Regions from separate parts of the Methylolobus aquaticus genome, predicted to be linked through region 2. Evidence: predicted binding sites of a transcription regulator. Region 2 holds the regulator's gene; each other region holds the start of a gene.
The links. The regulator HrcA, encoded in region 2, represses chaperone genes, less so after heat shock. The targets are predictions, from matches to a motif close to TNTTAGCACTCNNNNNNNNNGAGTGCTAANA.
Positions count from the first base shown of each region.

Region 1: rpoH (RNA polymerase sigma factor RpoH) is a predicted target of HrcA. The motif match lies at 3,228-3,258, and genes of this name have one in related genera.
Region 3: groES (co-chaperone GroES) is a predicted target of HrcA. The motif match lies at 6,084-6,114, and genes of this name have one in related genera.

Region 1 covers NZ_JBSYXP010000008.1:71,880-81,652, forward strand. The annotation lists gene ACW73L_RS12285 (OmpP1/FadL family transporter) at 34-1,413, shown strand; gene ACW73L_RS12290 (hypothetical protein) at 1,635-2,117, opposite strand; gene rpoH (RNA polymerase sigma factor RpoH) at 2,328-3,188, opposite strand; gene ftsY (signal recognition particle-docking protein FtsY) at 3,289-5,289, opposite strand; gene ACW73L_RS12305 (redox-active disulfide-containing membrane protein) at 5,465-6,064, opposite strand; gene ACW73L_RS12310 (SURF1 family protein) at 6,099-6,845, opposite strand; gene ACW73L_RS12315 (twin transmembrane helix small protein) at 6,918-7,181, shown strand; gene ACW73L_RS12320 (GGDEF domain-containing protein) at 7,238-7,999, shown strand; gene ACW73L_RS12325 (DNA-formamidopyrimidine glycosylase family protein) at 7,905-8,807, opposite strand; gene zwf (glucose-6-phosphate dehydrogenase) at 9,303-9,773, shown strand, end outside.
Region 2 covers NZ_JBSYXP010000004.1:10,366-20,138, reverse strand. The annotation lists gene dapB (4-hydroxy-tetrahydrodipicolinate reductase) at 1-243, opposite strand, end outside; gene dnaJ (molecular chaperone DnaJ) at 364-1,503, opposite strand; gene dnaK (molecular chaperone DnaK) at 1,580-3,520, opposite strand; gene grpE (nucleotide exchange factor GrpE) at 3,602-4,210, opposite strand; gene hrcA (heat-inducible transcriptional repressor HrcA) at 4,332-5,378, opposite strand; gene bfr (bacterioferritin) at 5,555-6,019, shown strand; gene ACW73L_RS06090 (NAD(+) kinase) at 6,054-6,935, shown strand; gene recN (DNA repair protein RecN) at 6,939-8,615, shown strand; gene ACW73L_RS06080 (agmatine deiminase family protein) at 8,689-9,735, shown strand; gene ACW73L_RS06075 (carbon-nitrogen hydrolase) at 9,732-9,773, shown strand, end outside.
Region 3 covers NZ_JBSYXP010000002.1:282,474-292,246, reverse strand. The annotation lists gene ACW73L_RS03995 (DUF7379 domain-containing protein) at 1-4,167, shown strand, start outside; gene draG (ADP-ribosyl-[dinitrogen reductase] hydrolase) at 4,257-5,165, opposite strand; gene ACW73L_RS03985 (HAD family hydrolase) at 5,288-5,908, opposite strand; gene groES (co-chaperone GroES) at 6,170-6,460, shown strand; gene groL (chaperonin GroEL) at 6,505-8,130, shown strand; gene ACW73L_RS03970 (23S rRNA (adenine(2030)-N(6))-methyltransferase RlmJ) at 8,228-9,070, shown strand; gene ACW73L_RS03965 (hypothetical protein) at 9,262-9,773, shown strand, end outside.

The sequences.
Region 1 (9,773 bases), on a different contig from region 2:
ACCGGATTCGGTAAGCGCTTCGGAGGGTTCGCGTTGACTGTTCCCCGCGTTCGGCAGCGCTTCGCGCACACCCTGGCTCGCCGGCTGCCAGCCGCGATTGGCGCCGTGGTCTTCTCGGTGGGGCCGGGGACGGCGCTGGCCGATGCCTATCGGGTTCCCTATCAGGGCGCCGCAGCGGCCGGACAGGGCGAGGCGTTCTCGGCGCAGGCCGACGATCCGTCCGCAATCTACTATAACCCCGCGGGGCTTACGCAGCTGAAGGGGTGGCAGGTGTACACCGGCACGAATCTGGTTGGCGGCACCGTCGGGTTCGAAAACGCCAGAGGTCAACGAATCGATGGCGATCTGGGCGGTAGCGTCGCCGTGCCACCCCCCAGCAATCTCTACCTGACGGCGAATCTCAAGGATCTCGGCATCGATGCCTTCGGCCCGTTGTCGGTGGGTGTGGGGCTCACCGGTACCTACGGACTCATCGTCCGCTATCCGAAGAACGGTCCGTTCTCGTCGGTCGTGACGAGCGCGAAGCTTCCGTTGCTGACGATCAAGCCAACGATCGCGTACCGAGTGCACGACTGGGTGTCGTTCGGCCTCGGGCTCGACATTTATACCTTTGCGTCGTTTCTTGGCGAGGGGCATTACGAAAGCAAGCGGGCGCTGCCGGGCATCGGGGGGGATGAGGTGAACGGCAACGGTACCGGCGTCGGCTACAACGCCAGTCTGATGGTCACCCCGTTGCGCACCGCGGTGGGCAAGCCTCAGTTGAACGTCGGTTTCGTCTATCGGGGTCAGACGACTCTGCCGCTCAGTGGTCAGTATCGGCTGAACGGTGTGCATGTTGCGAATGCGAAAACGGAACTGCCCCTCCCGCAGGTCGTCACAGGGGCCGTGGCCTACTGGCCGGTACGTGATGCGGAGCACGAGTGGAAGCTCGAATATGACATGGACTTCGTTGGCTGGGATTCGTCCCGCAGCTTCGACGTCCACCTGTCCAACGGCGGTACGGCGAGTACCCCGCAGCACTGGCGCTCGATCTTCACAGCCAGTGCCGGGACCGAATTCCGGTGGCTGGCTCCGGATTTCCTGCCAGGCTGGGAAGTTGCGTTGAGGACAGGTTACCAGCGCTCAAATACGCCGGTGCCGGAGTACACGTTCACTCCGACGGTGGCCGACGCGGACTGGAACATCTTCGCCGTGGGGGTCGGGTTGCTGTGCAACGGCAATGGCTCGCTGTTTGGCCTGTCCGGCTGCGGACGCGGGGAGGGTGGTGGGCCAGGGGCTCTCGGAATCGATCTGGCTTTCCAGGCGGCCTTCTTCGAGCCGCGCACGATTGCTGTGAACCGCCAGCCCAGCGTGATCGGCCGTTACGACACCACGCTGTATATCGGATCGGTCAATTTTCGGGTGGCGTTCTGAGGCCGTCCAGCCGGTCTGACGGGAATGAGCGATAACCTTGTCGGTTATTGGTCTTTCGGGGCCAGATCGGGCTGATTAGATCGGGGCTGCTCCTGGCGCGACGCAGTACCGGCTTGCCAGGGCGCGGAAGGCGTTCGATCAGGCGGCGCTCCGCCGCGAAGACGGAACGCCGTTGCCGTCACCGGATCGAGCCCCGGAGGCCGGGGCTAGCCCGAGCGAGGTCAGGATGCGGTACTGGCGCAGGCCTGATAGTCGCAGATCAGTTGATGCAGCTTGGTGCTGTCACCGGCACACTCTTCCAGCCGGCTTGCGATCAGCTGTTCGTAATGCCGACGGAGGGTCGAGTCGCTTGGCCGGGGGAAGGTCAGCGCCTCGACCATCGAGGCGACATGGGTCAGGTAGTGACGACGCAGGGTTGCGTCCTGAGGAATCTGGGTGACCGGTGTTGCAGCTGCTGCGCAACAGGCACTGGCCGGGGCCGCCGCAGCGCTGTGCGATGCCGGTGCGGGCTGTGCTGCCGGCTTCGCCGGCGCGGCGTCACGCGGTGCCGCCGGCGTGCTGGCCGCCACGCGTTTGCTCGGTTCCGGTTCTGCGCGCTTGGGCGCGGCCGCAGGGTTGGTTTCCCCTGCCTTTTTTTTTCGATAGGAACTGATCGCCATCAGCAGGAACAGGATGATCACGATGATGGGCAAAATGGAAGTCATAACTCGACACGCCTCCTGATTATCTTTTTCGAATCCGACAACACGCACGCCCCACCGGAGCAGGCCCGGTGCGCAGTGCGACGGGCAGAATGCTCGCGAGGCATGGCCTTGTCAATTGGGAGGTCGGCCCGCACCGTTTCGGGGACGGTCCGGATCGAAAGTGATGCCCTGGCGCCGGCGTTGTTTCCGGCGCCTGCTGCGGGGTGGATTTCAGGCCGGGGCGCTGAGCGCCTTGCGCAACTTGGACATCGCGCTGTTCTCGAGCTGGCGTATCCGCTCGGCAGAGACGTTGTAGCGGGCCGCCAGATCGTGCAGAGTGAGCTTCTGGTCTTGCAGCCAGCGGCTTGCCAGGATGTCTCGCGACCGTTCGTCTAGCGTCTCGATGGCTGCCGACAGCCGCTTCTGCTCGTTCTCACCGTGATCCAGCGTCTCCAGAACGTCGGCCGGGTCGCCGTTCTCCTGTCTGAGGTAATGAATGGGCGCAGTCGCGTCATACTCGCCGGTGTCGTCGTCGGCACTGCCTTCCATCGCGACATCGTAGTTGTGCAGCCGGTTTTCCATTTCGTACACGTCGGCGACATCCACACCCAGCTCGCCCGCAACGGCCTGCGCTTCATCCTGATTCAACCAACCCAGACGGGTCTTCAGCCGCCGCAGATTGAAGAAGAGCTTGCGCTGTGCTTTGGTCGTGGCGACCTTGACGATGCGCCAGTTCTGGATGATGAACTCGTGAATTTCAGCTCGGATCCAGTGCACGGCAAAGGACACGACCCGCACACCCAGTGAGGGGTCGTAACGCTTTACGGCCTTCATCAGTCCGACGGTGCCTTCCTGAACGAGATCGGCAATGGGCAGTCCGTAGCCCGCATAGCCGCGAGCGATGAAGACCACGAAGCGCAGATTGGCAACGACCAGTTTCCGCGCGGCGGCGAGGTCGTTGTGATCTCTGAAACGCTCGGCGAGTTCTCGTTCCTCTTCCGCCGTCAGCCGGGGAAACCGGTTGACGAGCGCAAGGTACTCGTCGAACGATCCAACCGAAACGTTGGTGGGAAGGGAAAGCGCGTTGGTCATTTCTGCTGTGATTCCTGTTGTCTGTGTGCCGGACGGAGATGTTAGCACTCTCCCGTTTGGAGTGCTAATCCCCCGACAAGTTCAACCCGCGGCATGACGGCTAATGGAGGCGTTCCTCGAACAGTGCCGCGATGAATTTCTCGGCGTCAAAGTCCTGCAGGTCTTCGATCCCTTCGCCGATGCCGATATAGCGGATCGGAATCCCGAACTGCTTGGCCAGCGCGAAGATCACGCCGCCCTTCGCCGTGCCATCCAGTTTGGTCAGTGCGAGGCCGGTCAGACTCACGGCTTCGTTGAACTGCCGCGCCTGCGCGATCGCATTCTGGCCGGTGCCGGCGTCGAGCACCAGCAGCACCTCGTGCGGCGCCGTGGCATCGAGCTTCCCGATGATGCGTTTGATCTTGCGCAGCTCTTCCATCAGGTTGGATTTGGTATGCAGCCGGCCGGCCGTGTCCGCGATCAGCACATCGATGCCGCGGGCCTGGGCCGCCTGCACGGCGTCGTAGATGACCGAGGCCGAGTCCGATCCCGATGATTGTGCGATAACGGGTATCTCATTGCGCTCGCCCCAACGCTGCAACTGCTCGACCGCAGCGGCCCGGAAGGTGTCCCCTGCGGCCAGCATGACCGAATGCCCCTGATTTTGCAGGCGCTTGGCCAGCTTGCCGATCGTCGTGGTCTTGCCGACGCCGTTGACGCCGACGACCAGGATCACGAATGGCCGCGTCGTCGGCGGAATCGCGAGGGGCGCGCTGCACGGCGACAGAATGTCGAGCAACTGGCCGCGCAGCCGGGCATTCAACACATCCCAGTCGCGGAGTTCGTGACGTTCGAGGCTGCCGGTCAGATCGTCGATGATGGCGTCCGTGGCCGTGACGCCCAGATCGGCCATCAGCAGGCGCTCTTCGATCTCTTCGAGCAATTCGCGGTCGATGGTTTTCCGGCCCAGCGCCAGGTTGGCGAGGACACCCGTGAACCCGCCCCGGGTCTTGCCCAATTGCGAGCGCAGCCGGTCGAACAGGCTGACCGGTGCGGCCGGAGGGACGACTTCGGGGGCCGGTGCGACGACTGGTCGTGGCGGAGGCGGCTGGCGCTCTTCCGGGATGGCAGGGGTGGGCGAACGTTGCGCGACCAGGGTTGGCCGTCGCAAACGCAGGTTCACATGCAGCACGTTCAACAGCAGCACGCCCGCGACGACGCTGTGCGCGACGACCGCTGCGGCATGCAGCTTGAAGATCAGCGTGGCGATCCCCAGGGCGACCTCCGCCAGCAGCCAGAAACTGAGCCACACGCCCGTCCGGCTTAGGCCGGGAAAACGCCGGCCGGAGCTGATCCCGAGGGCGAGCGCGGTCAGCAGCAGGAACGTGCCCAGCGCGCCGATCCGATGCACCCAATGGATGGCCACGCGCCCCCCGATCGTCAGGCTGCTGGTTCCCGACGCGGCCGCGGATGCGCCGAAACCGGTCGCGTAGTCCGCCTCAGGCCACGGCTGGCCCAGACAGGTCGGGAAGTCGGGGCAGGCCAGACCGGCGAAGTTGGCACTGGTCCACGCGCCCGCCGCGATCTCGACCGCCAGCGCGAGCAGGGCCAGCCGCGCCAGTCCGCGCTGGCCGAGGCCGACCCCGAAGGTTTTCAGGCCGCCCGGCGTCGCGCTCAGATAGGCGCTGTACAACAGCGCCAGCAGCGTGAATCCGAGCAGCAGATGCGCGGTCACCACCAGTGGCAACAGCCGCAATTCGATCAGCCAGAAGCTCAGCGCGCCCTGCAGAATGACGACCCCGAGGCTCGTCAGGGTCAGTATCGCCGTGCGGAGCCGATTTTCGCGGAGCCGCCAGACGGCCAGCGCCAGCACCAGGATCGCGACGGCGACGACCGCCGACAGATAGCGGTGACCCATGGCGATACCAGTCTCGAGCGCGGCCGCCTTGGCCTCGCCGGAACCCATCCCCATGGCAGGCGGAGGCGCGGTGCCCAGTACACCGGCGGTGCAACTCGGCCAGTCGGGACAGGCAAGGCCGGCGCCCGATACGCGAACATAGGTACCCAAGGCGATGGTGCAGAGCGCCAGCAGGATGGTGATCAGCGTGAGCTTTCTAAACATGGCGAAGGTCGGGTGGTGCGGTTACGTCACGAGTGTGACTGCATGCCGTCAGCGTATCGCTGCGGGTGATCCGTGCGGCAATCGGTGTGCGGGCAACCGCTAGTCGTGACGGCAGCATGGACTCGTTTGGGGTTGGGTGGAAAAAATCGGCGGGTCCGCGGCGCGGGAGCCGCACTCAGCCGATTTGCGAATAGCGCAGCAGATGCTTCAAATCCCTGAGCACGCCGTGGGGATCGAAATCGGGTGCGTACCACATCATCACGTTGGCGAAGGGGTCGATCAGGATCACGGTCCCATCGTCCGGCTCATGGCCGACGATCGCGGTGAGTTTCTTTCGCAGTTCGTCAGGCAGGCCGCCGTACTGGAGATCGGTGTCCTCCTGCAGACCCTCGACCGGCTTGCGGTTCGGCACGGCTGTCAGCAGCAGGCGCCGCACGCGGACGATGTCCTTATTGAGCAGCAGGCGAATCTGGCGCGTCATCTGCAGGCTGTTCTGGCAGGGGATGCCGCAACCGGAGGGACCCTCCACCTGAAGTAGAATCCAACGGCCCTTGAGTGCATCCAGCGGCGCGGCGTCGGGACCGACCGGGCGCAGCAGGTCGGAGTAGGCTACCGGCTGGGCGGGCACGATCAGGTTTCCATAGTTGCTGCGCCCGGATACCCACTGCGGATTCTGAAAATAGAGCCACGCCAGCAGGAACGGAATTAGCGAGATCAGCGCGATAAGCAGCAGCATCAGCCGGTTGCGACGCTGCGGGGTTGATTCGGTGGCCACTGGGAGGGATTCGCTCCGTCTTTACTCGGGTCTGCTACACCGCTTCTCGATCGCTGCGGCTATTGTTGCGGCGCAGCCCATGCCACAGGAACAGGATCGTGAGAACCGCGGCAAAGGCAAACCATTGCAGCGCATAACCCCGATTTCTTCCCGGGTCTACGCTAGCCGGCTTCCAGTCGCGGACATAGCCCTGCGGTTCGGCGGGCGACAATAATACCTGATACGGAAGAATCGAGTAGCCGAGGCGTTCCGACAATGCCGCCGGCTCGGCGACCAGCGTAACGGCCGGCCAGCCGGGCGCCGGAATCTCGGCGCCGGAGAGGTGCCAGGCCACTTCCGGAAACTTGTCGGCGATGCCGTGCAGCGTCACGCTCACGGGCGCAAGGTCGATCGGCGGCAGCCGCGTTCTGTCCGGACCGACGCCGATCCAACCCCGGTTCACGAGGACGGCCTGATCGCCTGGCCCATCCAGTTTCAGCGGCGTCAGCACATGGTAGCCGGCGTGGCCTTGGTGGATCTGATTGTCGAGCAGGAATTGATGGTCCGCATCGTAAGTGCCCCGCACGACGACCGGGCGATAGCGGATCTCATCCAGCGGCGGGGCCGGTGCGTCGATGACCCACTCAGCGCCCCCGAGTCGTGCGTCCCGCAAGGACAACAGCGCTTCCTTGGCCGCGGCGCGGTCGAGCTGCCAGTTGCCGAGGGCCACGAAGGTCGGTACCAGCAGGGTGACGGCAAAGGCGGCGCCCCATCCCGGTTTGAAGCTATAATCGACGTTCATTGCAGTGGCAGGCCCTCGGGTCTCGTCGTCGTCATTTCTTGATGTCCCCTGGGGACGCGGTGGCCGGAGTTCATGCAAACCCTGATCGTCCTCGTGCTGCTGATCATCGTCGGAAGTCTCGGCTCGGCGCTCTATTATCTGCTGAAAGACCGCGGCCGTTCGCCGCGGACGGTCAAGGCCCTGACCTTCCGCATTGGACTGTCGATCACGCTGTTCGTGCTGCTGCTGCTCGGTTTCCAGTTCGGTCTGCTCCATCCGCACGGCCTCGCGCCGGCCCAGCGCGGTATGCCTGCGACCGGCACGGTGTCTCCCGAGGCCGGGAGTCCCGCCCGGTGAAACGCCATGCCACGTTTCGCTGTCTGGCATAACGGGCTACCGGTCCGAGTTGCGCCATGCCCGTCCCCGCCACGCCCGCGATAGACGTCCTGCTCGATCAGGCGCCCTGCGGCATTGGCTTGCGCCAACCCGGACGACTGGTATGGGCCAACGGGACGCTGCGTGATCTGCTGGGCCTTGCCACCGACGAAGCGGTGCCGGTCGGGTTTCCACCCGATACGCGTCTCGAAGCCCTGCTCGGAGACGACGAAACTTTTGCCGTCACCGATCGCGTCGGGGCCACGCGCTGGCTGAGACGCGTGCCGGCCGCGGGATCGACGGATCAGGAACGATGGGAATATTTTCTCGATGTGACGCGAGAGATCGAATTGGCGGCTGAAGTCGAGGTGCTGGAAGTACGTGACCGCGAGACAGGGGTGCTGAATCGCAAGGGCATCCTGGCGGCGCTCGAAAAGCAGCTTGCGCGCACACGCCGCTATGGCAATCCGCTCGCCGTCGCACGTCTGGAATTTCGCTCCGAGGCGTTTCCGGCGGAGTGCGCTGAGTCGGTTGCGGCCTTGATCCAGGAGTTGCGGGTACAGTTGCGATGGGTCGATGAGATCGGCCGACTGGATGCGACCCGGGTGTTGCTGGTTCTGCCCGAGACCGATCCCGCTGGCGCGCATCAGTTGCTCGAAACGCTGCAGCGGGAGCGCATCGAGCCATTGCAGCGTGATCTCGCCGTCACGACCGAGGTCGCCGTAACCGTCTGGCAGAAGGGCGACGATCAGCGTCGCTTGCTGGAACGCTTGGGCTGGCCGCCTGCGACCCGGGCTTGATCCACCCAACGCCCAAGGCGGTGTCGGGCTGACACGCCGGGCACCAATAGGTCGAGCGCCAGTCCTTGCCGCAGCGCCGATAGTGAATTGCCGATCCGCATTCGAAGCAGGGTAGCCCGGCCCGGCGGTAAACCCACAGGCGTCCGCCGGCATCGTTCTCGAACCGCGTCACGCGCGGTCCGGGCCGGAGATTACGGTCGAGCAAAACCGCCGCGTTGCGGTAGAGCGTGAGGAGTAGGGCGTCACTTACCGTGCCGAGCGGGGCGAGCGGGTGCACACGGTGCAGGAACAGGAGTTCCGATTTGTAGACGTTGCCGATGCCGCAGGCCACGCGTTGGTCGAGCAATACGTCGGTCATGAGGGTATCGGGTTCGCAGAACTCGCGGGCACGCGCCGGGATCGCGGCCAGATCGGCTTGTCGCTCGAGTAGGTCCACGCTCAACCGGGCTTTCAGCGTACGCTCGCGGATGCCGTCGGTGCGGAGGATTTCGCATTCCTTGGCGTTGAAGCAGACGTACACCGCGGCTCCGATGACCAGGGTCGCGGAAGCCTGCCGCCGCGGTTTCTGCCATGGCTCGGCCAGACTGTACCGATGCCACGATCCGTACATGCCCAGGTGAGTCCGCAGTGTGATGCCGTGCTCGAATGCGACCAGCAGATGCTTACCGCGTGCCGTCACCGAGCGGATGCGCCGACCGCTCAGCTCGGCACCATCTGCGGTCTTGAGCTCTACCCGTTGGGGGGCTTGTCCCACCCAGTGGGGTGCCAGGGCCGCGGCCAGCTTGTGGATCGTGTCGCCTTCGGGCATTCAGGCTCGGTCTAGACGATGGGGCGGGCAGAAAGCGATGGTAGCGACTGGCTGCAGCGAATGGAACGCTCTAACATGCAGGCTGACCCGGCTTTTGAATTTGGAGAAATGCTCGGCGCTTCCGCACCAAATCGGGCAGCTTTCGTGAGTGCGATCCCACTCCCGCAATTTTCTGTCCGGCCGCCGTTTCGGAGCACATGCCGCTTTGACCGCAGAGGTCGCTCTGAATCGTCCGCCTTGCCCGGTTTGCCGCGACCGTCAGTCAGGCGGGGCATCGCCCGCCCAAGGCGGCTGCCGGATGGTCAGACGGTGCGTAATGTGCCGCGCTTCGTGCTGCCCAGTTCCTAACACCAGTATGACAGGACATGGTTGCTCGCCGAATTCGGGGTTTATCCGCCGGACCATGGATTTGCCCTGCGCTTTCGCGACCGCCGGATCGGTATTCCGCGCGCAGCCCGACTCTTCGACCCGCCACCAGACCTAAGGACCAACCCAATGGCAAAAGATACTCCGACGACGATCGTGATCTTTGGCGCATCCGGCGACCTGACCAAACGCAAGTTGATGCCGTCCCTGTTCAACCTGTACTTGAAGGATCGATTGCCGAAGAACTTTCGCATCGTCGGTTTCGGCGGTACTGCGTTCACGGACGAGGCCTTTCGTGAGCAGTTGCTGGCCGGGGCGCGCCAGTTCGCCACCTATACGTTCACCGACGAGCAATGGACGGCTTTCGCCGCCGGTCTGCACTATCTGAGCGGAAAGTACACCGAGGCCCCCGACCTCCAGCGTCTCGACGAACTGATCTCCGGTTGGGAAAGCGGTAACGCCAGTCGGCTGTACTACTTGGCGGTGCCGCCAAAGCTGTTTCCGGTCATCATCTCGAACCTGGATGCGACCAACCAGCTCAGCGAGGATGCCGGTTGGCGCCGGGTCGTCCTCGAGAAACCCTTCGGCACCGATCTCGCG
Region 2 (9,773 bases):
GGGCTCCGGCCGCGTGAAATCGATCAGCACGTCGAGTTGTTCGCAGGCGCTCTCCAGGCCGGTCGCCACCGGAACGCCGACCGCTGGCAACCCGGCGAGTTCGCCGGCATCCATCCCCAGGTACGGGCTCTGCGCGTGCTCCAGCGCAGCCGCCAAAACGAGGCCGGGGGACTCCTGGCACGCGGCGATCAAGCTCTTGCCCATCCGGCCGGCCGCGCCGGCTATCCCAATACGTAAAGCCACACTGATCTCCCGGAATAAAAAACTTCGGTTCCGTCACTTATCGCCCGATTGCCCCACAGGGGCCTGAGCGCGGGGAATCGACTACCCGCGTAGCATCTCGGCAGCAGATGAAGGCCGCGGCTACAAACCCAATTTATCGAAGAACTGCTTGACCCCATCGAGCCAACCGTGAGCCTGCGGACTGTGGCGGCTACCGCCGCCGCTCAAGGACTCATCCAGACGCCTGATTAGTTCTATCTGGTCCTTATCGAGAGAAACGGGCGTCTCGATCTGCACCCGACACAAGAGGTCGCCCTGCGGCCCGCCGCGGACCGGCTTTACGCCCTTGCCGCGCAGGCGGAACAGCTTACCAGTCTGGGTTTCCGGCGGTATTTTCAGCACCACCTTGCCATCCAGCGTCGGTACGTCCAACTCCCCGCCCAGACATGCGCACGGGAAACTGATTGGCACTTCACAATAAAGATTGGCGCCGTCGCGCGTGAAGATCGGGTGGTCCTTGACCGCGACTTGGACGTACAAGTCGCCGGGCGGCCCCGCATGGTCGCCTGCCTCCCCCTCCCCGGCGAGACGGATGCGATCGCCGGAATCCACGCCCGGAGGGATCTTGACCGACAAGGTCTTGGTGTCCTGTATGCGCCCCTGCCCCTGGCACGACCGACACGGATCCTTGATCTGCTGGCCGGTGCCGCGGCACGCCGGACAGGTCTGCTGCACCGAGAAGAATCCCTGCTGCATCCGGATCGCGCCATGGCCCTGACAGGTCGTGCAGGTTACGGGACCCGACCCCTTCTTGGCGCCGCTGCCACCGCATTCCTCACAGGTGTTCCAGGTCGGCACGCGAATCTTGACCTCGGTACCCGCAACGGCGTCTTCCAGCGTCAGTTCGAGGTTGTAGCGCAGGTCGGCGCCGCGCTGCGCTCTACCTCCCCCACCGCGGCGCTTTCCACCGCCGAAGATGTCGCCGAAGACGTCGCTGAAGATGTCGCTGAAACTGTCGCCAGAGAAACCGAAGCCACCCGCGCCCCCCATCGAAGGATCGACGCCGGCGTGTCCGAACTGATCGTAAGCGGCCCGCTTCTGCGGGTCGGACAAGACGTCGTAGGCCTCCTTGACCTTCTTGAACTGCTCCTCGGCGTTCGGGTTGTCGGTGTTGCGATCCGGATGGAACTTCATCGCAAGCCGCCGGAAGCTTTTCTTGATATCGCTATCGCTGGCGTTGCGAGCGACCCCCAACAATTCGTAATAGTCTTCTTTGGCCATGATGCAACACAACCGCCGGCTTACGCCGGCGGTAATCGACTGATGAATCTACCGACCATCGAGGCCGGCAGAGCGGTTATTTCTTGTCGTCCTTCACTTCCTCGAACTCGGCATCCACGACATCATCCGCCGTGGCGTGCGCCGTCTGCTCGGACGAACCCGCTGACTCATGCGACGCAGCGCTGGCATCGCCATCGGACTTCTGCGCGTATACCCGCTCCGCCAGTTTGCCCGATACCTCCATCAACGCCTGCGTCTTACTCTCGATCGAGGCATGGTCATCGCCCTTGATGGCTTCCTTCAGCTCGGCAATGGCGCTCTCGATCCGGCTCTTTTCGTCCGCATCGACCTTGTCGCCGAGGTCGTGCAGCGACTTGTTCGTCGCGTGGATCATCGCGTCCGCGTGATTACGCGCATTCACCAGTTCGTGCATCTTCCGATCGTCTTCGGCATGCAATTCGGCATCCTTGACCATTCGCTTGATCTCGTCTTCGGAAAGTCCGCTCGACGCGCGAATCTGGATCGACTGCTGCTTACCGGTCGCCTTGTCCTTGGCCGACACGTGCAGGATGCCGTTGGCGTCGATGTCGAACGTGACTTCAATCTGCGGAATGCCGCGCGGAGCCGGCGGGATGTCGGCCAGATCGAAGCGTCCGAGCGACTTGTTGTCCTTGGCCATCTCGCGCTCGCCCTGCAGGACATGGATCGTCACCGCCGTCTGACTGTCCTCGGCCGTCGAGAATACCTGTTGCTGCTTCGTCGGGATGGTCGTGTTCTTCTCGATCAGCTTGGTCATGACGCCGCCCAGGGTCTCGATACCCAGCGACAACGGGGTCACGTCCAGCAGTAGCACGTCCTTCACCTGACCGCCCAGCACGCCGGCCTGAATCGCCGCACCGACGGCCACCGCCTCGTCGGGGTTGACGTCCTTGCGCGGCTCCTTGCCGAAGATCTCACGGACGAAATCCTGCACCTTGGGCATGCGCGTCTGACCGCCAACCAGGATCACTTCATCGACCTCGGCCGCCTTCAGACCGGCATCCTTCAGCGCGGTAAGGCACGGCCCTTTCGTGCGTGTGATCAACTCCTCGACCAGTGATTCGAGCTTGGCTCGCGTCAGCTTCAGGTTTAAATGCTTCGGGCCGCTTGCATCCGCCGTTATATAGGGCAGATTGATTTCCGTCTGCTGGCTGCTCGACAGCTCGATCTTGGCCTTTTCCGCCGATTCCTTGAGTCGCTGTAGGGCCAGCGGATCGTGGTGCAGATCGATACCGCTTTCCTTTTTGAACTCGTCGGCGATGTAATCGATGATCCGAAGGTCGAAATCCTCGCCTCCCAGGAACGTGTCCCCGTTCGTCGACAGCACTTCGAACTGGTGCTCACCGTCCACTTCCGCGATCTCGATGATCGAGATGTCGAAGGTACCGCCGCCCAGATCGTACACCGCGATTTTCTGGTCGCCCCGGCTCTTGTCCATGCCGTAGGCCAGCGCTGCCGCGGTCGGCTCGTTGATGATGCGCTTGACTTCGAGGCCAGCGATACGCCCGGCGTCCTTGGTCGCCTGCCGCTGGGAGTCATTGAAGTAAGCCGGCACCGTGATGACCGCCTCGGTGATTTCCTCGCCAAGGTAGGCTTCCGCGTCCTTCTTGAGTTTCATCAACACGCGCGCCGAAACTTCCGGCGGCGCCATTTTCTTTCCGCCCGCATCGACCCAGGCGTCGCCGTTCTCTGCCTCAACGATTTTGTAGGGCACCATCTTGATGTCCTTCTGCACGACGTCGTCCTTGAAGCGCCGTCCAATGAGTCGCTTGATCGCGAACAGCGTGTTCGTCGGATTCGTAATGGCCTGGCGTTTGGCCGACTGGCCGACCAGGACTTCGCTATCCGAAGTGAAGGCGACCACCGACGGCGTCGTCCGGCCGCCCTCTGAGTTCTCGATGACCCGCGGCTTGTCCACCTCAAGGATCGCGACACAGGAGTTGGTCGTGCCGAGGTCGATACCAATAATTTTTGCCATTTTTTGAACGCGCTCCGGTATTCGTTGTTTAAGTTCGTGAATCGGTCACTGCCGGGGTCTTGGGGTGCATCGAGCGGGATTTCAAGCCTGGCCTTCGGCCGACACGGGAACCGGCTGCGCGACAACGACGAGAGCAGGCCGGAGCAAACGGTCGTGCAGCAGATACCCTTTCTGGAACACGCGAATGACGGTGTTCGGCTCGGCATCCGCCGTCGGTTCCGCGGCCATCGCCTGATGGAACTCCGGATTGAAGCGCTCGCCCAGCGGATCGACTGGCTTGACATCGAAACGCTCCAGCGCCGCACCCAACTGCTTCAACGTCAGCTCCATACCTTCCCGCACCCCGTCGGCATTCGCGTCGGAGGCGGAAGCCGCCTGCAATCCCAGTTCCAGGCTATCCACCACCGCGAGCAACTCCTTGGAAAAGCGCTCCAGCGCGAACTTGTGCGCGTTCTGCAAATCCTTCTCGGCACGGCGCCGAACGTTTTCCATCTCAGCCTGGGCGCGCACGAACCGCTCCCAGTTCTCCTCCGCCTTCTTGGTCGCCTCGTTCAGCCGCTGCTCCATCAACTCGATGGAAGGCGGCTCATTCGCGTCGCCGACGGACGCGGCTGGTTCGAGGGTGACTTCGAGGTTCGGTTCCGGAGCCTCGGCAGTGTCGACTGGATGATTCATCTCTTGTTGTTGCATGGCAATGTCTCCCGAATTCTCTTTATGCAAGGCGGCAGGGCAAACATCGCCCGCGCTGCCGCGTGGCGATGACCGCAACCGCGAAGGGGATCGAGGGTCCGCTCCTTTGGTGACCGGTGCGCTAGGATCTCCGGCAAAGCGCCAAACCGAGCAACCTTGCGGTGATGTCGACCAGAGGGATCACGCGCTCGTATTCCATCCGCGTCGGGCCGATCACGCCCAATACGCCGACCACGCGGCCGTCGATCGAATACCGTGACGTAACAAGACTGCACGGCTCGAGCGAGCGGCACCCGCTCTCTTCACCGATGAAGATCTGAACACCCGGCGTTTCCAGACAGCGATCCAGAAGATGCACGATGTCTTCCTTCTGCTGGAAGATCTCGAAGAGGCCTCTCAGGCGCTCCATGCTCGCCAGTTCCGAAAACTCCATCAGGTTGATCTCGCCAGCCAGCACGAACGGCTTGCGTTTCTTCCCGCCCTGATTCAGCGCGAGCTTGACCATTTCCGCGGCGTCGATCATCTCCTGTCCTATCCGGTCGCGCGACTCCTGAAGGTCACGAAACAGGCCCTCCCGGATGCCGCTCAAGTCCTTCCCGGCGCAGGTCGCGTTGAGGTAATTGGCGGCAACCGTGAGCTGCGCCGCACTGAACGGGCGCGCCGTATGGATGATCTTGTTGTGCACCTCACGGTCGTTAGTCACCAGAATCACCAGGACGCGGTGATCCGACAAGGGCACGAACTCGATGTGCCGAAAGGTCGGCGCATCACACCGCGGCACGGTCACGAGACCGGCCATGTGCGTGGCGTCGGATAGCAGCCTCGAGGCCGCCTCCAGCAAGTCCTCCGGGGTATCCTGTGTCTCCAGGTCGCCCTGAAACTGGGCAATCACCTCTTGCTGCAAAGGTCGCACCGTCAACAGCGAATCGACGAAGAATCGATACCCCGAAACGGTCGGCATGCGCCCGGCCGACGTATGCGGCGCCGTCACCAACCCCAGCTCCTCGAGGTCAGCCATCACGTTCCGTATCGTTGCCGGGCTCAGATTCAGACCGGCATCGCGCGCGAGGACACGCGAGCCGACCGGCTGGCCGTCGTCGATATAACGTTCGACCAACACCTTAAACAGGTGCTGGGCCCGATCGCTCAGTTCCGGTAGATTAGACACGCAGGGGACGACTTTTAGCACTCTCGGCGTGAGAGTGCTAAAGGTAGCAACCCCTAGATTATGTGTCAATAAGCTCATACCATAGCCCGCGGATGTGCGGGGCCGCGGTATCTGCGCATCAAGTCCCCAAGGCGTGCAGTTGTGCCACTCATCCCCTGATCTTCCGGAGTAACCACATGAAGGGCGACCCCAAGGTTATCGATTGTTTGAACCGCGTCCTCGGCAACGAACTGATTGGCATCAATCAATATTTTCTTCACGCGCGGATGCTGAAAAATTGGGGCTACCACAAGCTCAATGACTATGAGTACCGGGAATCGATCGACGAGATGAAGCACGCCGACCGACTGATCGAACGTATCCTTTTCCTGGAGGGCCTGCCGAACCTGCAGGAACTCGGCCATCTGCGCATCGGTGAAAACGTTCCGGAAATGCTGGCTGCGGACCTGCAACTGGAACAACAGGCGCACACCGTGCTGAAGGACGCGGTTGCGCTGTGTGAGACGGTCGGGGATTTCGTGTCGCGGGAACTGTGTCAGGAGATTCTCAGCAGCGAGGAAGAGCACATCGACTGGATCGAGACACAGCTCGGCCTGATCTCGGCGCTGGGACTCGAGAACTATCTGCAGTCACACTGTTGATGAGGCCGTCGCCGATTTCGTGCTGATCGCCCCGATGCAGCGGCAATTCAAGACCATAGGGCTGATCGGCAAGCCGGACGCCGAACGTATCTCGGCCACGCTCGAACACATACACCAGCACCTGACCGCACAAGGTTTCCGCGTTCTGCTCGACCGCGGCTGCGCGGGTTTCGTGTCGGGTAATTCGACCGTTTGCGACATCGACGAAATCGGCAGAAGTTGCGACGCCGCAGTCATCGTCGGCGGCGACGGCACCCTGCTGAGAGCGGCGCGGCTCCTGGTCGACCACGAAATTCCCTTGATCGGCGTCAACCTCGGGCGACTCGGGTTTCTCGTCGATATTTCGCCGGACGAGGTGCGCACGCGGCTCGACGCCATTCTGGGCGGCGACTACCAGTTCGAGGAACGTGCCCTTCTCCGCGTGCGCGTGTCCCGCAACGGCACTGTCGTGCACGACCGGGTCGCAGTGAACGAAATCGTCGTGCACAGCGCCATCGCGACCAGCATGATCGAGATCGAAACCTGGATCGACGGCGCGTTCCTCAACACGCAGCGCTCCGACGGGCTGATCATTTCGACCCCGACCGGATCGACGGCCTACGCCCTGTCGGCGGGCGGTCCGATACTGCATCCGGGACTGAACGCCCTCGTGCTGGCTCCGATCAACCCGCACACCCTGACCAATCGACCCATTGTCATTGGCGGCGACAGCCTCATCGAAATCGGCTTCCGGCCCAGCAAGCAGTTCCGCGCCCAGGTCAACTGCGACAATGTCTCGATCCCTGACGTCGAGGCAACGGATCGCCTGCGCATCACCCGGCATGACCGCCCCTTCCGGATGCTGCATCCCGTCGACCACGACTTCTTTGCCATCCTCCGGTCCAAGCTGAACTGGAGCAGCGGCAACCGCAACTGAACCATGCTAACCAGCCTGAGCATACGCGACCTCGCTCTGGTCGAAGCCCTGGAACTGGAACTCGCGCCCGGCTTCACGGTGCTGACCGGCGAGACTGGCGCCGGCAAGTCGATACTGCTCAATGCGCTGGGCCTCGCGCTCGGGGACCGCGCGGACTCCGGGCTGGTGCGCCCGGGCGCCAGCCGGGCCGAAGTCACGCTGCAGTTCGATGTGTCCGACCTTGCGACAGCCCAGGCCTGGCTGGACGAACACGAACTGGTCGACGATCTCGACTCATGCTTCATACGCCGCACCATCGGTAGTGACGGCCGATCCAAGGCCTATATCAATGGCCGGCCGGTGACGCTGCAGCAACTGCAGGAGTTCAGTTCACTACTGGTCGAGATCCATGGGCAACACGCTCATCTGGCCTTGCTGCAGGCTCGGGAACAGCGACGACTCCTCGACGAGTCATCAGGAACGCTCGCTCTGGTCGGCGAGGTGGGCGAACTTTACGAACGCTGGCGGACGCTGCAGGACCAGCTCACGCAGCGTCGCCAGACGTCGGCGCAGCGGGCCGCGCGTGAGGAACTGCTGCGCTATCAGGTCGAGGAACTGGAACGCCATGAGGTCTGCTCCGCCGACTACGAGCAAGTGCTCGCCGAACACTCGCGGCTGGCCAACATCGGACGCATTCTGGCACTGAGCCAGCAGCAGCTGGACCTGCTGTACGACGACGAAACCGGTTCGGCCAACCGGCTTCTGGCGCAGGCCGTTACGTCAATGAAGGAGCTCGGCGCGCTGTGCCCGGAACTGGGCGAGGTCATGCCGATGCTTCTGGAAGCGCAGATCCAGATCAAGGAAGCGGCCGCATCGATCCGTCATCATGTCGACCGGCTGGAGTCGGATCCAAAGCGGCTTGAATGGCTGGAAGAGCGCATCGGCGATCTGAATCGCCTGGCCCGCAAACATCAGGTGACGCCGGCCGAGCTGGGACCGCAGTATGCGGCACTGAGCGCCGAGCTGGAGAGCCTCGGCCGCAGCGAGGAGCAGGTTGCGGAGCTGGAGCGCGCAGTACAGGATACGCTGGAACGTTACCAGGTATCGGCCCGTCGCTTGTCTGAGCAGCGGAACATCGGCGCCGCGCAGCTCAGCACGCGGATTACGGCTGTGATCCGTGAACTCGGCATGCCCTATGGCGAGTTTCGAATTTCCGTTCAACCGTCGGATGACTCCGAAATGGGGCCCCATGGAATGGATCGGATCGAGTTTTCGGTTACGGCCAACCCCGGCCTGCCGGCGCGTCCCATCGGCAAAGTGGCATCGGGCGGCGAACTGTCCCGTATCAGCCTGGCAATACAGGTCAGCGCGATGGCCTACAAGTCCACACCGACTCTGATCTTCGACGAGGTCGACACCGGCATCGGGGGCGGTGTCGCGGAGATCGTCGGCCAGAAGCTGCGGTTGCTGGCCGCCGATCGGCAGGTGTTGTGCGTAACCCATCTGCCACAAGTCGCGGCCCAGGGCCACAACCATCTGCTGGTCGCGAAGTCGACCCAGAACGATGTCACGCAAACCATCGTCAGTCCAATCTGCCCGACCGAAAGAACCCGGGAAATCGCCCGCATGCTGGGCGGCGTCCGAATCACCGAACAGACGCTTGCACACGCCGAGGAGATGCTGGCGCAAGCCCTCTCCTGAAAGTCGGAGCAGCGCTTCTCGCCCGCCGCGCCACCACGCTCATCCAGAAGCCAAGAACGAACTGAGGGAACCCGTGACCCATCGCCATTTTCCGCCCGAATGGGCCGAGCAAAGCGCCGTCCTGATCGCCTGGCCGACCAGGGACGGCGCCTTCGCCGACTGCCTCGACGAAGCAGTCGAAACCTATGTCCATATCGCCACCGCCATCAGCCGGCGCGAAATCGTTCTGATCGCCTGCTCTGATCCCACGCTGCAGGCGCCGATACGCGATCGAATCGAAGCGTCGCAAGGAGTGACCTCGCGCGTCCGATTCGTCGATGTACCGTATGACGACATCTGGGTTCGCGATACCGCCCCGCTAAGCATCGAAACGAGCGCAGGACCAATCCTACTCAATTTCCGCTTCAACGGATGGGGAGGGAAGTACGACTGCGCCAATGACGCAGCATTCGGCAGCGGCGTCGTTCAGGCCGGCGTTTTTTGCGGTGTGGGCACCGAGGCGAGCCCCATGGTGCTCGAAGGCGGCAGCATCGAGACCGACGGCGCGGGCACACTTCTGACCACGCGCTTCTGTCTGAGCAACCCGAACCGAAATCCGGATCTTTCGGCCGGCGCAATCGAGGCGGAACTGACAGAGCGCCTCGGCATTGACCGACTGCTCTGGCTCGACCACGGTCACGTCGCGGGTGACGACACCGACGCGCATGTCGACACGCTGGCACGTTTCTGTGACGAACACACGATCGCGTTCACGGCTTGCGACGACCCTGGCGATCCGCATTATGCGAGCCTGTCCGCGATGGCCGAGGAACTGCGTTCCTTCCGGACCCGAACCGGCCTACCCTATCGTCTAATCCCCCTGCCGATCCCGCAACCGATTCTCGCGCCGGATGGAACCCGTCTGCCGGCCACCTACGCGAACTTTCTGATCATCAACGAGGCCGTACTGGTGCCGATCTATGGTGATGCGAATGATGCGCTTGCGATAGAGCGCCTTGACCGCTCCTTCCCCGGACGCGAAATCGTGCCGATCGACTGCCGCATCCTGATCCGACAATATGGGAGCCTGCATTGCATGACCATGCAGTTTCCGAAAACCTTTTCACTGACCTCGCCATGAAAGACACCGTGATTTTGGGCCTCGTACAGCAGGGTTGC
Region 3 (9,773 bases), on a different contig from region 2:
GTGGTCGAGATGGCGTATGGCAAGCTCGAGGAACATCTTGCCGCCCGCGGCTACTACGTCGAGACCTGCGCCTACGACTGGCGCAAGCCAGTTACCGAACTCGGACGCGAATTCGCGGCGCGGTTGACGACCGTGCTGAGCGAGCACAAAACGCAGCCCATCCGCATTCTGGCCCATAGCATGGGGGGGCTGGTGGTCAGGGCCGCGCTAGCCAGCCGGCAGCTACGCGCGGACTTTTTCGGTCGCGAAGGTAACCGATTGATCATGATGGGTACGCCGAATCATGGTTCACACCTGATGGTGCAGACCCTGTTCGGCCTGTCCGGCACGATACGCACGCTGGCGCGCTTCGATCTCAAACATGACATGGACGAAGTCCTGGCCATCGTCAGCGGCTACGGCGGAGCGATTAACCTACTGCCGGCTCCGGATTTCGTCGACGCCGGCAGCTATGCCGGCAAGCGCTTCTATGACCGGGCCGAGTGGGAGCGACTCAAGGAGGTCAACGACGATTTCTGGTTCGGCCGGAATCTCTGCGGCGTTCCATCCGCGGCGGCACTGGCTGAAACGGCGAAGTTCTGGGACTCGCTCGCGGACACCGATTGGGTTCGCCACTATGGCGAACGGATCGCCTACGTCTTCGGCCTGGCCGATGCGACGCCCTGCGGACTGTCGGCGTTATGGACCCCCGACGGCCGCATGCGAGAGCTGTTGATCGCCGAAACGCCCTTCGGCGACGGCTCCGTGACATGGGCATCGGGTCGACTGCGCGGTTTGCCCGACGAGAACTACTGGTTAATGGAGGCCGACCATATGGGCCTGACCAGTACGCCCCGGTTTTTCGGTGAGATCGAGGCGTTGCTGGAAGGTCGGATGCCTCGATTGAAGCGCTTGCCGGTAACCCGCGGAGCCGGAGAGATCGTGGACGGCGCGGTGACCACGCGCCGTCCCGGTCCGCCCCCGGGGTGGCCCACGGCCACCGAGGTGCAGATGCGCCTGCTGGGCAGTCGGCCAGCGACGCTGAAGCCCCGCCGCGCGGAGCGAGTGCTGGAAGTGATGGTGCGCGGCATCGATCTGCGATTCGTCCAGATTCCGGTCATGTGCGGCCACTATCGCGGCGATCCGATCGCCGGCGCGGAAGGCGTGATCGACCGTCATCTGGTGGCTGGAGCGCTCAGCGAGCGTCATCGGCTTGGCATCCGTACCGGGGAACTCGGGACGGCAACCGTCGTGCTGATGCCGCGGACTGCCGCCCAGCGTCTGCGGCGCACTGGGCGTGGCGCCATCGTCGTCGGGTTGGGTGAGATGGGGCGACTGGCGGCGGACAATGTCACCGAGGCCGTGCGCAGCGGCGTGCTGAGCTACCTGTTGCACGCGTCGAACCGTTACAGCGAGGAGTGCGTCCAGCAGGATGGCGTCGTCGCCGACGGCGGGCCGCTGCCGCTGCGTCTGGCGAGCGTGCTGATCGGCACGAATTCTGCTTCGCAACTGGAGGTCGGCGAGGCCGTTCGGGCCATCGTGCTCGGGGTGCTGCATGCCAACCGCGACTTTGCGCTGAACGCGCCCGGGGGACGGAATGCCCGGGCCTATGTCGCGGGTCTGGAACTGGTGGAACTGTACCTAGACACGGCGATTGCAGCGGCCCGAGCGGTCAGCGAACTCGAAGCGACTTTGGGTCGCGAACTGGAACGGCTCGGCGCTCGGCTTGAGGTGGCCGCGGAACTGTCCCGCGGCGACGGATCGCGCCACCGTCTCGATGTGATGCCGTTTGCCGACTACTGGCCGCGTCTGACGGTGACCGACGCCGATCGCGACGAGCTGGGGTGCGGACCGGAGTGCTACACGCCGCGCTGGCGTAATCCGATTCCGCCGGATGCGATGCGCCGCCTGCTCGGGTTGTACGGGATTGGCGATCGGGGAGGACAGCCCGAACTGTCCGGTCTACCGTTCGGTCTCGACCAGGCACCGACCGTGTCGTTCGCCGAACGTCTGCGCTATGCCTATCTGGGTGAGCGAGCCCGCGCCGAGGTTATCGTGCAGCAACGCCAGCCCGGGCTGATCGAAAAGCTGGTCCGCGATGCATTGACCGGCCCGGCCAGCACCGTCTACGTCGCCCGCAGCGGGTTCGGTGCGACGCTGTTTCCGATGCTGGTGCCGCTCGAACTCAAGGCCTCTCTGCGGCGCGCGCCCAATCTGATCCTGATGGTCGACGAGGCGACCGCGAATCTGCCGTGGGAAATGCTGGAGGTGGACGGCACCCCGTGGGTGACCGAGACACAGGTCGTCAGGCAGTTTCTGACGGCCCGCTTCCGGCGCGAAGTGATTCGTGCCGAGAAACTGACCGCGTTGGTGATCTCCAACCCCAGTACCGAGGGCTACCATGCGCAGTTCGGCGGCCCCGGCTGGAAGCCGGAAATCGGCGTGGACGGTCAGCCCCTACCCGACCGACTGCCTGAACTGAAGGGGGCGGTCCGCGAAGGCGAGGTCATCGCCGGAGCGCTGGAGGCAGCCGGCTATGCGGTCGAAGCAGTACCGCCCGACTCCCGAGCGGCTGAGGTTTTCGCGAAGCTGTTGGCCGAACCCTATCGGGTGCTCGTCGTGGATGCCCATGGTGTGTTCGGAAAGCGGGCCGCGGATGGCACTTACCGCAGCGGCGTCGTGTTGTCGGACGGACTGCTGCTGTCCGCCGCCGAGATCGGTTTGATGGCAACGGTGCCGGATCTGGTGTTCCTGAACTGTTGCCATCTGGCACGGGCCGGGGTTGGCGAGGGTGGCAACCGGCTCGCGGCGGGTCTGGCCCGCGAACTGATCGAGATGGGCGTTCGCGGCGTAGTGGCTGCCGGTTGGGAAGTGCGGGACGATGCCGCGCGTACCTTTGCCGAGACCTTTTTTCAACAGATGGTGGGGCGCGGATTGTCCTTTGGTCGAGCCTTGTCTGAGGCTCGCCGGACTACATTCCAACTGCACGCCGATTGCAATACCTGGGGCGCCTATCAGGCGTATGGCGATCCGGAGTTCCGGCTCGCCACGGTCTCGACCGAGGCCTCGGACATGGACCGGCTGGTTACGCCCGAGCAATTGCTGGACTGGCTGGCGCAGCGCCGCGTCGAGGCGGGAGTAGGCGAAGGCAAGGGCACGGACTTCCGCAGCATCAAGCGGCGCGTGACGAATCGCTTGCGCAAGGTCCCGGAGCCCTGGAAAGCGCGTGCGGATGTGCTGGAAGCCTGCGCCCGGCTCTATGCGGAGTACCTGCCGGAGGGATCGGAGGCCGCACGGCTGGCTTTCCAGGCAGCACTGGCCGAAGACTCGTCGAAGGCGCCGGCGTCGATCTCGGCTATCGAACAGTTGATCAACCTCGAGGCGCGTGAAGGGGAATGGCGGAGCATGCCCGGTTCGAATCAGGATCTCGACGCAGCCCAGCGGCTCGCCCGCAGTGCCGTCAAGCGCATTACAGCCCTGGAGGATCTTACATCCGGCGCCGCGGTGCCCCTCAACGTCGAGCGGCAGTCTATCTTCGGCAGTGCGTACAAGCAGGCTGCCGCCGTCGCCTTGCGGGCGGGGCATGGCTGGGAAGCAATTGAAGCCAGCCTGAAAAACGCTCGGGAGGCCTATGCCCGTGGTGAAGGCGACCCGTCCGTGCCGGGTTGGAATCCCTACGCCTGCCTCAACCGCCTGCAACTCGATGCGGTGCTCGGTGCCCCTGCGGACGCTGCGTGTCGAGTCGCGCTGGCCCGGTGCGAGCGTGCGGCCCGGAGCCGTTTCGCCGCGACCTACGATTTCTTCGATGGCGTCATGGCGGCGGACACGGCAGTCACCGAGTGGTTGTTCGACCGGAAGCCGCCGCGCTCGGAGCGCGCGCAGGATGAGGATGCGGATCGATTGCTCGCCGTTTATCGGGGTGCGTTTAAGGATCTGTCGGCCTCGGGACGTCAGCTCGATTCGGTCGTAACGCAGCTTCAGCTTTTGGCTGAGTTCCTGGAGGCACGGGGCGAAAAGGTGGAAAAGGGCGATCGTGCGCGCAGTGCCGTGCTACGCCGTTTGGCCGCCCAACTCGGCGGAATGGCCGACCCCGGCCACGGGGCGTCAGCGGAGGCCGTGCCGGTCCCGGATCGCTCAGGGGAGGCAGCGAACGACGCACCGCCGGACGGCGAGGAGCCAGGGCGGTAAGCATCCGGGTACCGCCTTCCACCGTCGTCTTCCCTACGGTGCCGTACGCGAACCGGTAGCCTGGCTGCCTCGATCCTGTCGGACCGCGTTCATGGTCGGGCCGGCGATCGGTCGGGCAGGCCCAATTGCAACAGGGCGCGTGTCTGTTCCAGGATGCGCGACTTGACTTCGGTATCGAGTCGCTCCAGCCAGCGATGGGGTATGGCTGCGGCACCGTAGTGGGCCCCGGCCAGCATGCCCGCCAAGGCGCCCACGGTGCCGGCGGCCTGGCCGCGGTTCACGGCGCCCATGACGCACGATTCGAAAGAGTCCGTCGTGAAGACGAAGTGACAAACCGTTTGAAATGTTTCGACGACGTAGCCACCGGCGCGACCCGGATACGGGTCGAAGCGGAACGCGGGATGGGCTGCAACGAGCCGGCTCGCGATCGCTTGGCACGCAGCCAGGCCCTGGCCGTGAAGCAGTGCGAGGGCCATCAGGGCGACCGCCTGGGTCGCGGCGTCGGAATAGGGGTTGTTGTGCGTGATGTGGCTTTGCTGGAGCGTCTGCGCCATCAGCCTTGACTCGTCGTCCAGGTTCAGCAGGACCAATGGCAGATTGCGGACGCAGGCCGCGCTGCCGGCATCGCGCGCGTTCACCGGGCCGGTCACAGTGCCATGCAGCAGGTAGCGGGTGATGCCGCGGCGGCAGGCGCGGCCGACATCGACCGGGCGCGCCCGAAACCAGTCCACGAAGCCGTCGGCCACGGACTTCAGATCCCATCCGCCGTGTGCGATCAGGGCATGGGCCAGCGCCAGCGACATTTCGGTCGCATCCGTCACCTGACCCGGTTTCAGTTCCAGCCAACCGCCACCGATCATGCGGTCGTGAATGCCATGCCGCTCGCGGATTTCCTCCGGTGTCAGATACTCGACGGTTGCCCCTAGGGCGTCGCCGACGGCCAGGCCGAGGTAGGCGCCCAGCGCTCGACGTCGCAGGGGTAGATCAATTTCGGGCATCGGCTGCTCCGGGGTCGGGTGGGCGTGTGGGCCGGCCCTGCGGGCCAGATGTCTTTCTGTTCCGTCGGATGCGGCCGCACCGGGCTTCGGACCGTCGTCGCATCAGGTTCGGCGCGCGGGAGTCAAGCCGCGAACGGGGCCAGCAATCGCGCTTCGACCGCCGCGATCGTCGCGTCTGTGGATACGTGGTGAATCACCTGCCAGCCGCGTTGCGCGCCGGCCACCACGTTCTCGTGGAGGTCGTCGATATACAGAATCTCGCCTCCGCGGCAGCCGGTGGACCTCTCTGCGGCTTCGTAGATGGCCGGGTGCGGCTTCATCGCTCCGAGTTCGTAGGACAGGAAGTATCCGTCGAAATGGGCGAAGAACGGAAAGCGGGCTCGAATCTGCGTGACGGCCCAGTCGTTGGTGTTGGAAAAGATCCAGCTGCGAATCCCTGCCGCTCGAAGGCGGGAGTGCAGGGCGACCATGTCCGTGATCTCGGAAAAGATATCGCTGAACGCCAGGCGAAAGGTCTCGCTGTCGCTTCGATAGCCTATGCCCTGTTGAACCTCTTCGAAGAACCGGTCACTCGTAATGTGCCCGTGTTCGTACCGTCGCATGACATCCGTCGAGGCGATGAAGCGTGCGATTTCATCGGGTGTCGCGCGGGCATCCGCCGCGATGCGCTGCAAGGCGTCCTGCCAGTCGAAGTCGACGAGAACCTTGCCGAGGTCGAACAGAACGATCGTCGGTCGGATCATCGCTTACTGAATCTCCACTGACCTGATGGTTGTGACGTCCGCGTATTGTAGCGTGCGGGCGGCGTTTCCTTCCCGATGCTCGCACGCTGCAGTGGCTGGTGACTCGGCGACGCGTCGGCGGCGCGGGGAATTTTTTCGGCGCGGGGACTTGAAAAGCCGACCCGCGTGCATATATTGTTAGCAGCACTCGGTGGTGAGTGCTAATCACAGCTTTCACTACGGCACCGTCAATCAACTCAACCCTCAACTCAGGGAGTCATTATGAAGATTCGTCCTTTGCATGATCGCATCGTCGTCAAGCGCCTCGAGGAAGAGAAGACTACGCCGGGCGGGATCGTGATCCCGGACACCGCGAAGGAAAAGCCGATTCAGGGTGAAGTCATTGCGGTCGGCAACGGCAAGTTGCTCGACAGCGGCGAAAAGCGCGCCCTGGACGTCAAGGTCGGCGACAAGGTTCTGTTCGGCAAGTACTCCGGCACCGAAGTCAAGATCGACGGCATCGACTACCTGATGCTGCGCGAAGACGACGTCATGGGCGTCCTCGAAGCTTGATCTCGAAATTTGCTTGAACCCCGAACCAACGGAGGAAATGACTGATGGCAGCAAAAGAAGTCCGCTTTTCAGATGACGCGCGCCAGCGGATGCTGGCCGGTGTGAATGTCCTGGCCGACGCCGTGAAGCAGACACTCGGCCCCAAGGGTCGTAATGTCGTGCTCGAGAAGAGCTTCGGCGCCCCGGTCGTCACGAAGGACGGCGTCTCGGTTGCGAAGGAAATCGAACTGAAAGACAAGTTCGAGAACATGGGCGCGCAGATGGTCAAGGAAGTGGCGTCCAAGACGTCCGACGTCGCCGGTGACGGCACCACGACCGCGACCGTGCTGGCCCAGGCCATCGTTCGCGAGGGCTTGAAGTCGGTCGCAGCCGGCGCAAACCCGATGGACATCAAGCGCGGTATCGATCAAGCGGTCTCCGTGGTCGTCGAAGAATTGAAGAAGATGTCGAAGCCCTGCACCGACAGCAAGGCGATTGCCCAGGTCGGAACGATTTCGGCCAATTCCGACGACTCGATCGGCAAGATCATCGCCGACGCGATGGACAAAGTCGGCAAGGAAGGCGTCATCACGGTTGAAGAAGGCTCCGGTCTCGACAACGAACTGGATGTCGTTGAGGGTATGCAGTTCGACCGCGGCTACCTGTCGCCGTACTTCATCAACCAGCAGGAGACGATGAGCGCGGAACTTGAAGATCCGTTCATCCTGCTGCACGACAAGAAGGTTTCGAATATTCGTGACCTGCTGCCGGTGCTGGAAAAGGTTGCGAAGTCCGGCCGCTCGCTGCTGATCGTGGCCGAGGATGTCGAGGGTGAAGCCCTTGCCACGCTCGTCGTGAACAATATGCGCGGCATCATCAAGGTCTGTGCCGTCAAGGCGCCGGGCTTCGGTGACCGCCGCAAGGCCATGCTGGAAGACATCGCCGTGCTGACCGGCGGCCGCGTGATCTCCGAAGAACTGGGCCTGAGCCTCGAGAAGCTGGAACTGAGCGATCTCGGCAGTGCGAAGAAGGTCCAGATCAACAAGGAAAACACGACGATCGTCGATGGCGCCGGCAAGGTCGACGGCATCAAGGCGCGCGTCGAGCAGATCCGTCGTCAGATCGAAGAGACCAGCAGCGATTACGACCGCGAGAAGCTGCAGGAGCGCGTCGCCAAACTGGCGGGCGGTGTTGCAGTAATCAAGGTCGGTGCAGCCACCGAAGTTGAGATGAAGGAAAAGAAGGCCCGTGTCGAAGACGCGCTGCATGCGACCCGTGCTGCCGTCGAGGAAGGCATCGTGGCCGGCGGTGGTGTCGCGCTGATCCGCGCGCAGTCCGTGCTGAAGGATCTGCAGGGCAAGAACCACGACCAGACGGTCGGCGTCGCAATCCTGCGTCGTGCGGTCGAAGAGCCGCTGCGTCAGATCGTGTCGAACGCCGGCGATGAGCCCTCGGTCATCCTGGCCAAGGTCCAGGACGGTCAGGGCACGTTCGGCTACAACGCCGCATCGGGTGAGTATGGCGACATGATCGAGATGGGTATTCTCGATCCGACCAAGGTGACGCGTTCCGCACTGCAGAATGCCTCGTCGATCGCCGGCCTGATGCTGACGACCGAAGCCATGGTCGCGGAACTCCCGAAGAAGGAGAAGCCGATGCCTGGCGGTCCCGGCATGGATGACATGATGTAATCCATCCGTCCATCGGATCGGAAGCAGGAAAGGCTCCGCCGGCGACGGCGGGGCCTTTCTTTTTTCGGGCATCCCATCGACTCATGGTGCTGTGCGCATGCTGAGCTATCGACACGGCTTTCACGCCGGGAATGCGGCCGACGTGTTCAAGCACGTCGTGCTGGCCGAATTGATCGTTGCGCTGCAGCGCAAGGACGGCGCCTTCTGCTATCTGGACACGCACGCCGGCGCGGGTCGCTATGACCTGACCTCGGCCATGGCGCGAAAAAACGCGGAGTTCCGCCAGGGCATTGCTCGAGTCTGGGGAGCGGCCGACGCCCCACCGGCCGTCCGGCGCTATCTCGACGCCGTGCGGGCGATCAATGACGGCGATGAGTTGCGGCACTATCCCGGCTCGCCGCTACTCGTCCGGCAGTGGGCGCGGCCGGCGGATCGACTGGTGTTGTGTGAGCTGCATTCCACCGAGATCGACGTCCTGCGCGCTCAGTTCACCGGCGACCGGCAGGCTGGAGTCCATCATCTGGACGGCTATCAGGGACTGAAGGCTTTCCTCCCGCCGCGCGAGCGGCGGGGCCTGGTACTATGCGATCCCGCCTTCGAGTTGAAGGGAGAGCGGGAGCGGGTCGTCGACGCGATCCACGCAGCCTGGCTCCGCTGGCCGACCGGGCAGTACGCGATCTGGCATCCAATACAGGACCGGAAAGCCACGGAACGGTTCTACCGCGCTCTCCAAGTCTCGGGCATCCGCAAAGTGTTGCGCACGGAACTGTGCACGGCGGAGGCCGGAACCGACCGGAAACTCCTCGGCAGCGGTTTGCTGATCATCAACCCACCATGGCAGTTGGACGAGCAACTGGCTTCGATCCTGCCGTGGCTGTGGTCACTACTGAGCCCCGGACGGCACGGACAGTGGTTCGTCGACTGGCTATTACCCGAATAATAACAAGGCGGAAGCGATAGTCGAGCCGCTGGAAACGGCAAGAGTCCGTTTCCGTGTGGCAAGGGCTGAGTCCTCTTTCTTGACATTTTCGTGAATGCTATGCTCGGGCCGTAGGATTTCTACGGAGCCAGCCTCCCATGGCTGTGTAACCGGGAATCCCTCCCTAACGAAACCCACAGGAGGCTGTGCATATGGCATCCGATTGTCCTGCTGGAGCTTTGGTTACGGACGTCAACGTCCGTGAGCATTTCAGGGATTCGATACATTCGGCCTTGTTGAACCAGAAGGTGGACGCGGCAGAAGACACCGTTTTCTATGTCGTTAACCTGCTGGCTTACTACACCCATGCTGAAAACCTGTTCACCCGAACCCCTGACGGCGTCGATCTCAAGCCGCTAGCCCTGATTTACGCCGAGGCCGTTGCAGCGACATCGGCGGAGCAGCGTCAGATCGCTTTGAAGCGGCTCGGTGATGTCGCGCTGCTGATTTCCGGTCTGTTCTCTTCCAGCCTCAACCGGAAGGTCGTCGATGTCGATTACTACATCGCGATGGGCGGGAGTGCCTACGGTTTTCTGTGCGACATCAGTCGTGGAACGGTGCGCGGGCGGGCTTTATCCGGGATTTTCGGGGAGCTGTCCGACAAGTTCCCGAGCTTCGTCGACGTGCTGGCCGAAGTCGGCGAGAACTCGCGGCTGAGCTCCGA